Regions from separate parts of the Candidatus Villigracilis proximus genome, predicted to be linked through region 1. Evidence: riboswitches for the same ligand, from Rfam matches in the RefSeq annotation. Region 1 holds a riboswitch; the other holds the start of a gene.
The links. Region 1 has a riboswitch for cyclic di-GMP ahead of IPL71_RS13360 (S-layer homology domain-containing protein). Riboswitches for the same ligand answer to the same signal wherever they lie in the genome.
Positions count from the first base shown of each region.

Region 2: linked by a shared signal. The riboswitch ahead of IPL71_RS22715 (CpaE/TadZ family protein) and the one ahead of IPL71_RS13360 (S-layer homology domain-containing protein) in region 1 are both predicted to bind cyclic di-GMP.

Region 1 covers NZ_JADJUO010000011.1:23,029-27,451, reverse strand. The annotation lists gene IPL71_RS13365 (class I SAM-dependent rRNA methyltransferase) at 1-287, shown strand, start outside; gene IPL71_RS13360 (S-layer homology domain-containing protein) at 296-1,999, opposite strand; cyclic di-GMP riboswitch class I at 2,053-2,142, opposite strand; cyclic di-GMP riboswitch class I at 2,225-2,317, opposite strand; gene IPL71_RS13355 (S-layer homology domain-containing protein) at 2,554-3,246, opposite strand; gene IPL71_RS13350 (Ig-like domain-containing protein) at 3,243-4,160, opposite strand; gene IPL71_RS13345 (Ig-like domain-containing protein) at 4,127-4,423, opposite strand, start outside.
Region 2 covers NZ_JADJUO010000028.1:31,413-35,835, reverse strand. The annotation lists gene IPL71_RS22725 (carboxypeptidase-like regulatory domain-containing protein) at 1-12, opposite strand, end outside; gene IPL71_RS22720 (3-keto-alpha-glucoside-1,2-lyase-like domain-containing protein) at 24-764, opposite strand; gene IPL71_RS22715 (CpaE/TadZ family protein) at 817-2,037, opposite strand; cyclic di-GMP riboswitch class I at 2,179-2,276, opposite strand; cyclic di-GMP riboswitch class I at 2,355-2,441, opposite strand; gene IPL71_RS22710 (HlyD family secretion protein) at 2,532-3,656, opposite strand; gene IPL71_RS22705 (ABC transporter permease) at 3,789-4,423, opposite strand, start outside.

The DNA.
Region 1 (4,423 bases):
ACCCGCCCATGTTCGCGCAGAATCAGAGTCAAGTTGCAGCGGGGCTGGCTGCTTATAGAAAGCTGACCAGGCTCGGGTTAAGTGTGCTGCGCTCTGGCGGGGTGTTGGTGCAGGCTTCCTGTTCCAGCCGCATTGATGCTCAATCCTTTTTTGATGCCATCCACCAATCCGCCAGAGAATCCAACCGCCGATTGATAGAGATTGAACGCACCAGCCACGCGCTTGACCATCCGATTGGATTTGAAGAAGGGGCGTACCTCAAGTGCCTGTTTGCCACAGCGGCATAAAAAATTTTCTAGGGAATAAGATCAAAGGCTCTGGTTAGAAAGACGGCCATTTGCGCACGTGTTACAGGCTCGTCAGGACAATAATTTCCATTGCCGCAGCCGCTTGTAATTCCATCCGTGCTGAATTGCTCAACCCAAGCCGCGGCCCAATAATCGGAGGGTACATCCTGAAACAAAAGACCGGAAGGAGCAGATGGGGCATAATCAGCACCATGTTTGGCACGCAATAAAAATACCGCCATTTGAGCACGAGTCACCGGGCTATCAGGGCAATAATTTCCATTTCCACAGCCGCTTGTCACTCCATCAACCGCAAGAACTTCGATCCAATAACGTGCCCAATGATCAGCTGTATCATTGAAGCTAAGCATACCAACAGAAGGAGAAAAACCGGAGCCTTTCATACTGCGCTCAAGAAAAACCGCCATTTGTCCGCGAGTGACGATATCGTTTGGACAATAGAGCAAAGGCGAAAGTGAACAGCCGCCAGTGATCTCGGCATTATATAACTGTTCAATGGACGACGATGCGAAGGCATTCACGTCCACATCCTCAAAAGTAGATGTAGATGGCGGGTTTGCATCAACTACGCCTAACTGAATTGTGATGGTCAAAAAGTCATTCCCGTTGACCAGTTTCTCAATATCCGCGTCAAATATGGAAAAATATCTGGCTGAAGCAACATAACCTTCTTTATATACTTTGATCAGGCGTAAAAAATCATAACTATTATGCGGATTGCTCAAACCACCCCAACTAAAGCCAATCTCTCCATTTTCGTTTGTAAGATCATCCACCATTAATTGTGTAGAGTATGGAGAACCACCAAAAACGCTCCACACATCAACTTTGGCTTCATTCAGAGGCTGTCCATCAGTGGAAACTACCTTAATGTTAATTTGTGAAAGGTCTATTGTGGGAGATCCGTTACGATAATCACTGCTAATGATCTTCGCTGTCAATTTTGAATATTCAACATAATCGAGCAGATTTGCGCGATTGGCCGGTTGCCCGGCGATCATGGCTTGTGCCGCGTTCTTCAATAACGGATCGGTCATGAAATCGGGTTTGTCGCTCCAGAATGCATCGTTTTGGTTAAGGATGTTTATATTAAGCAGAGGAGCAACTCCGGTTGCATCTTGAATGGTGGTAAGTTTATAGTATTCTCCATACCCCGCTCCGAATACATGCGCCAACTCATGGAGCATATTGTTGATCTGTGTCCAATAATCGACCACCTCATCCGCAGAAAGTGAATTGGGGTCATAGAGTTTTGTCCATTTTAAACCTGCAAGAACTCCGGCGCCGCCATCGTCAATACCGGCGTATCCACCGTAAGAGATTGAATAGTCCGTGCGAATCGCATGTACCCAGATCTCAAAATCTTCCACAGGCAAAGGAGGGGTTGCTTGATTTGAGTGAGGCTGTGTATTCGTGAGAATAATACCTGTTTCAGGGTTAAATATCAGGCGACGGGATGTGTTCTTTGCCAGAATAACATTCATATCATGCACATATTCACCAAGAACTGCTTTTGCAAAGTTCACATCAGGCACAAGAGCAGGGTCAAGATAAAATTTAATGACGTGCTCTTTTACGGCAACAGATTCAATGCGGCTTGATGCAGCAAAAACAGGCGCAGGAACTGCAGTCAGACAAAGTGTCAAAATGATGGCAAGGCAGATGGAGTTAGAAAAATATTTGGGTACCATTGTTTCTCTCCTGACAAGGGCACCCGGAACGCAAAAACTCGCGCTGATTCGTTTTCGGAGGCCTGGCAATCATGGCCACATCAGTGGCGGTAGACCCGTTGGCTTTGCGTCCCCGGCTTTCGCCGGGTTTGCCCTTATCGATACAAACTTTGTAAAGTTCAAAAATAACAAAAAAAGCGAACCTGGATTCATTCAGGTCCGCCAAGGAATAACCATATATAAAGTTCTGGCGGCCTGGCAATCATGACCACATTTGCTGTGGCGGTAGACCCGTTGGCTTTGCGTCCCCAGTTTTCACTGGGTTTGCCTTTATCAATTTCTTATTACAAAATCATTATACAGATATTTCCTCTTAATTAACCTAACAATTATGAAATTCAACGTTACAATTTTGTATACAGTAAAAAAACAAGCAAACAAAAATATGCTCCAGTCACTGCTCAAAAAGAATCGCTCATCTTTGGAAATCTGAAAATCAAATCTGCCAAAATAAAACACCCCTACAGTTTTTAACTGTAGGGGTGTTTTATGAAAATTATCTTATTGCCGGATGACTACGGCAGAGGTAGATTGAAAACTTTTTGAAGGAATACCGCCATCTGGGCACGTGTCACGGAACTCTCGGGGCAATATAGTCCTGCTGCACAACCACTGGTAATCCCTTCAGCCGCCAACTCTTCGACCCAGGCGACTGCCCAATGACTTTGTGGAACATCTGTAAAGACTGTGCCACTGGAGGCCGGCGGAGTGTAAGCTGACCCATGCTTGGCCTTTAGCAGGAAGACGGCCATCTGCGCACGTGTTACTTCCGCATCCGGGCAGTAAACGCCTGCTCCACATCCACCAGTGATGCCATCGGCTGCCAGTTGTTCGATCCAGGCGGCTGCCCAGTACCCTTGTGGAACATCTGTAAAGACTGTGCCAGTTGCGGCAGGAGGAGTAAATCCGGAACCGCGCATTCCCTTTTCGATGAAGATCGCCATCTGCGCCCGGGTGACAGAAGCATCAGGGCAATAGTTTAATGGGTTGGTTGTACAACCGCTCGTGATTCCAGCTTCATAGATCGCTTGAATATAACGAGCTGCCCAGAAACCTTGAGGCACATCCATAAAGGTTTGCGTGTCCAGAAGATTATTGACAGTAATCACAAACGTTCTGGTAACGCTAAGTGTGGCGGCGTCTGTACTGCGGACACAGATGCTGTAAGTATTTTTAGTTTCGTAATCAAAAAGCACAGCAGTCTTCAAGCTATCACCGTTGATTGTGAAAGAAGCATCATCAGTACCCCGCAGAATTCATAAGTGAAGGTGTCACTCATGTCAGAATCTGTAGTGGAGAATGTTCCAACCAACGTACCTACAGCTTGATTTTCGTTGAAATTACTCTTTGATATAGAGATATCTGTTGGTGGATTGTTGACGGCGGTCACGGTAATGTTGACCGTGGCAGGAGCACTGTCCACGGTTCCGTCATTGACCTTGAAGGTGAAACTATCTGCACCGTTGTAGTTCGCGGCGGGAGTGTAAGTCCGATTCGCGCCGGTTCCAGTTAATGTTCCATGTGCTGGATTGGTCACGATCACATAGGTCAATGTGTCGCCGTCCGCATCGGTACCAGCCAGAGTAATGGCCTTGGCTGTATCTTCATTGGTGCTAACAGACTGCGGGCTCGCGACCGGGGCAACATTTGCGAATGTGATATTGATACTCACTGTTGCAACAGTGCTGTCCACCGTTCCATCGTTGACCTTGAAGGTAAAGCTGTCCGTGCCTGTGTAATTCGTGTTCGGTGTGTAGGTTCGGCTTGCGCCAGTGCCGCTAAGAGTGCCATGTGACGGAGTTGCCACAATAATATAAGTTAAGGAATTGCCGTCTATGTCTGAGCCAGTCAGTGTAATAGCTTTGGGTGTGTTCCTCGTTGTGCTGACAGACTGGTCGTTGGCAACCGGCACATCATTGACGGCGGTCACGGTGATACTAACAGTGGCAGGAGCACTGTCCACAGTTCCGTCGTTGACCTTGAAGGTGAAACTATCTGCACCGTTGTAGTTTACGGCGGGAGTGTAAGTCCGATTCGCGCCGGTTCCAGTTAATGTTCCATGTGCAGGGTTGGTCACGATCACATAGGTCAATGTGTCGCCGTCCGCATCGGTGCCAGCCAGAGTAATTGCCTTGGCTGTATCTTCATTGGTGCTAACAGACTGCCCCCCCCTCCGGCCGCCCTGCTCGCGCCCCCCCCCGCCCGCGCCGCGCCCCTGCCCCGCGGCCGCGCCTGCCCCCCGCCCCCCCCCCCCCCCCCCCCCGCGGCGGCCCGGTGCCCCGCGGCCCCCCCCCCCCGGCCCCGCCGTGCCCGGGGCCCGCCCCGTTGGGCGGCGGGCCCCCCCCCCCCCGCCCTCCCGCCCGGGCCGCCCGCCCCCCCCCCCCC
Region 2 (4,423 bases), on a different contig from region 1:
GTCGAATTGCATGGCTGCTCCTTTTAGGGTGTTTCAAAAACAGAGAAGTCGCCGATACAGGCAGAGGTACCAAACCAGGAACGAAGTCCTGTTCCACCTGTGGTGTAGGTGCTGTCTTGGGCTGAGAGGACTTCCTTCCCATCCATTACTACTGTGTAGGTGTCACCTGAGACGTTAATTTCAAAATCATGCGGGGTGTTATATACATTTTCTCCGATTGGAGTAACTGCAATGGGGGTTGAAATTTCACGACCATTGATCCATTGACGAATGAGAAGTGCCCCGTTTGGGTATTTAGATGATTTCCAGCCTGGATCATATTGAAAGACATACCCATCCAGCCCATTACTGTCAACAGTCGAACGGAAAAACACACCATATCCATTACCGCTTGAGATGCTAACATCATCCATCTTAATGACATAATCTGATTCAGGCAATTTCATGGAACATTTATTCATGGCCTGCAACCCGCTGCCAAAACACATCTGACCATCGTTCAAAGACACCGTATTATTCAAGGGTTGCCACGCGCTTAGATCGCCGTCAAAAGAATCCTGACAGTACATCTTCTGTTCATTGCAAGACTCTCCACCGCCTATACCGCTTGCCACTGTGCAATAAAGATCAGACAGGGAAACGCCGCCAAGGCTTAATGCGAGAATCAAACCGACAACAATCAATGCGAGTAAGAGTCCATATTCAACAAGACCCTGTCCATTTTGGATATTAATCCGCGAAATTTTTTCATGTTTTTCTCCCAATTTTCAATTGATCGTCTGGCATGGGAAATATCCCTGTATTATCAGCCGGCGATCACGATTTTTCCTGACGGGCCTGCGCGCGTACTTTTACACGCTTAAGCCCTTCCCCTGCACTCTCGGGCGGATTTTGTTTATGATCTTCCTTGCTGTAAAGATACGCCAGATCTTCCAAAAATGCACCCAAAGGATCAAGCGGCATCTGCAAGGCGGAAGGTTTCCCGTATAAGATCGAAGAGACAACCGCTTCGCCGGCGTAAGGAATCACAACGCCCAATTCCCTTTTCAATGCGCCTTCAATTCCGGCGCGCGGTAACCCTTTCCCCTTAAAAGGCCAATTCAAGATCAAGGTTGTCCGGTCGGGCGGATAGTGAAGCTGCCCAAAAGTTTCCAGGGCATTCGCGGCGCAGCGGACAGATGCCGTTTCAGGCGAGAGCATGAGCAGTATTTGGTCAGCCATATCCAGACCTGCCAGCGTGGTTTCTGAAAAATCATGGGGCAGATCCAGAATAATATAATGATAATGGGCGCGGAGCAATCCGATGGCAGACTGGACATGGTCGGCTGTAATGACTTCCGCTTCCTGCGGACGGCGCGGAGATGCAAGGACATGCACACCTGAATCGTGATGAAGCAAAACAGAGTTAATCAGATCCATGTCCATTTCTTTTGCGGGAGAGCGCCCCAGATCGGCCCAGGAATTACGAAGGGGAAGATCAAGGAGCAGCGCACTCTGTCCATTCATAAACGCCAGGTCCACCAGCACTGTAGGCGTGCCCCAAATTTGTGATAATGATGCGGCCAGATTTGACGAAAGCATGGACACCCCAATTCCCCCGCGCAATGAAAATACCGCAATCACCTTCCCCGATACTTCTTCATTTGTTTGAACAGATTCCCGCTCTGAAAACCGCCTTAACAACACCTTGACCCTGGCGCGCAATTCCTGCGACTCAAATGGCTTTGCTAAAAAATCATCCGCGCCAGAGTCAAAAGCCTTGATCTTATCTTCAACACCACTGAGCGCGGTCAAAATAATGATCGGAATTTTCGCGGTGGACGGAATTTGACGCAGACGCTCACAAAGAGTGTATCCATCCATGTCCGGCATCATGACGTCCAGAATCGCCAATGCCGGAGGCTTGGATTTGATCACCTCCAGGGCCTCAATGCCGTTTCGAGCCGTTATGATTTCATAACCATCTTTTAGAAGAATAGAACCCACCATCTTCAAATTTAATTCAGTATCATCTACAATGAGAATTCGCTCAGACATAAGGTCTCCTTTTGCCTGCGTAGAGTATAGCATGGGGAAGAATTCAAAGTGTAAAAAACATATTACAGTTTATTTACAGATAAATGACAAAAGCAAACAGGGATGACGCGCGTTCGGTCATCCCTGTGAAAAGATTTGCTCTTCGGCAGCCTGGCAATCATGATCACGAAAAATAATTTTGTGATTGTAGACCCATGACTTTGTGCCATCAGGTTTCCCTGATTTTACCTTTCGGAAGTCGGTCAATCCTGACCAGAAACTTATACTGGTTTTAGATTCCTGACTTTGCGTCGCCGTCTTTTGGCGGTTTTGCTTTTATCGGCAGTCTGGCGGTCGTGACTCAGTTCAGCGTTAGACCCATGACTTTGCGTCGCCGGGTTTTCCCGGTTTTGCTCTTTCTCGGAGCAACTTTATTATTGCACGAGAAAATGTTTTTTTCAATCACTCAGATGTTCTAATAAAAAAATCTCCGCCAGTTGACGGAGATTTTTTTATTATTGTTGTACAACTTCCCTGAAGGTAGCTTCCACGGTCATGCCCCACTTCAAACGCGGATCGTTTTCCGCCACCGCAATGCGGACTGTATAAAGAATGTCACCGCCTTGTTGGGTGTAGGCCTGGCTGATCTCTGTGACCGTGCCGCTGAGAGCCAAATCAGAAAGAGCATCAGGGATGAGCGTAACAGTTTGTCCTTTACTGATTTTTACCACTTCGAGTTCAGTTACATCTGTGGTTTCAACAACCCAGGTATTAAAATTGGCAATGCTAATCACACGCGTTTCAGCTGTCACCTGCTCACCCACTTTCACATTGACATCCGCCACAGTGCCGCCAAACGGTGCAGTTATGATGTAATTGGAAAGCGTATCTTTTGCAGCATCAAGATTTGCTTTTGCCAATGAGAGCTGATCTGAATTCGGGCCGTCAAGGCTGATCTCATATTGATATTTCGCTTCGGCTTCAAGACCAAGTGCGGCATCATAATCCGCGCGTACTTCATCACGTTTGCGAATAGTGGCTTCCAGATCGCGGATGGCTTGATTCAGATCGTCCTGTGCCTGTTCAAGATCATCCTCGGCATTCTTGCGTTTGGAGTTATCGACATCAAGGTCTTTATATTTATCGAAGTCTTCCTGCGCATCGGCCACATCTTGTTGACGATCTTCTATTGTCGCCTTGTCATCTTCGATGCTGTCTTCGATGCTGTCAACATTCAAATCTTCCCATTTATTTTCGGCCTTGCCGCGCGCAATTTGCGCATCCATATAAGCCTGCCAGAGTTTGGCGCGGTCACTGCTTTCATTGCGGAGGAGGACATCATAGGCATTTTGGGCGACGACAACCTGCGCTTCAGCCCCGCCCGCATTTGCGAGGCGGACGAGGACATCCCCTTCGCTGACGGTATCTCCGGCGCTCACCAGAACTTCCTCAACGACACCGCGTGCCTGAAAAAATAGGTTCGCACCCTGAATCGGTTCGAGGCGGCCTTCCGCGACAACATCACTGGACGAGACAATTTCCGCTGGGGCGGGTGTGGCCTCAGGTTGATTTCCACACGCGGCGAGCGCGAGTGAAAGGATGGTTAGTATTGCGATCATAGTTAGTGTTTGTTTTTTCATTTTATACCTTCTTGTCATTTCATTGTTTATGTGATTATTTTCTACTCTATACACAAACCCTAAAGGTCTGCCTTGCTTGGTAAAATCCCGAATAACAAAAGACCTTTAGGTTTTTTACCAAAACAAATATTTTTATTCGTAAGCCAATACTTCACGAATGGTCAAACGCGCGGCATTACGGGCCGGCAAAATGGAACCCAACACCGAAAGAACCAGCACCAGCGCAAACCAGATGGCGTAGCCCAAATACGTGAAGACCACTTGAATGGGTGTTTCAAACACAGCCAGACTGACAATATAGGAAAGTCCGTATGTAATTGGTATGGAAACCACGATCGCCAGAATAAATGAAATCGTGCCGATCACAAAGCCTTCTGCGATGATCGTGCGCATGACGGCGCGGTCATCAGCGCCGATGGCGCGCATGATGCCGATTTCACGCGTGCGCTCAAGGACGTTCATGCCCATGGTGCCGGTCAACCCCATTGCGCCTACCACGGCTGTCAGAATAGCCATGATGAGCAAAAAGACCACCAGAATATCCAAACTCTCCGAAGCAGTATCAAGCGAGGCCAGGCCTGATTCGGATTTACGAACTTTGAATCCTTCGTCGCGGAAGAAATGATCCAGCTTCTCGGCCATCAAATCCTGATAGACGCGGTCATGTTGATTTGTGACCATACGAAAAGAGAAGGAACGATTTGCAAGGTTTGATATCTGCGAAATATATTCATAAGGCGCATAGGCCAGAATGCCTTCATTACCGA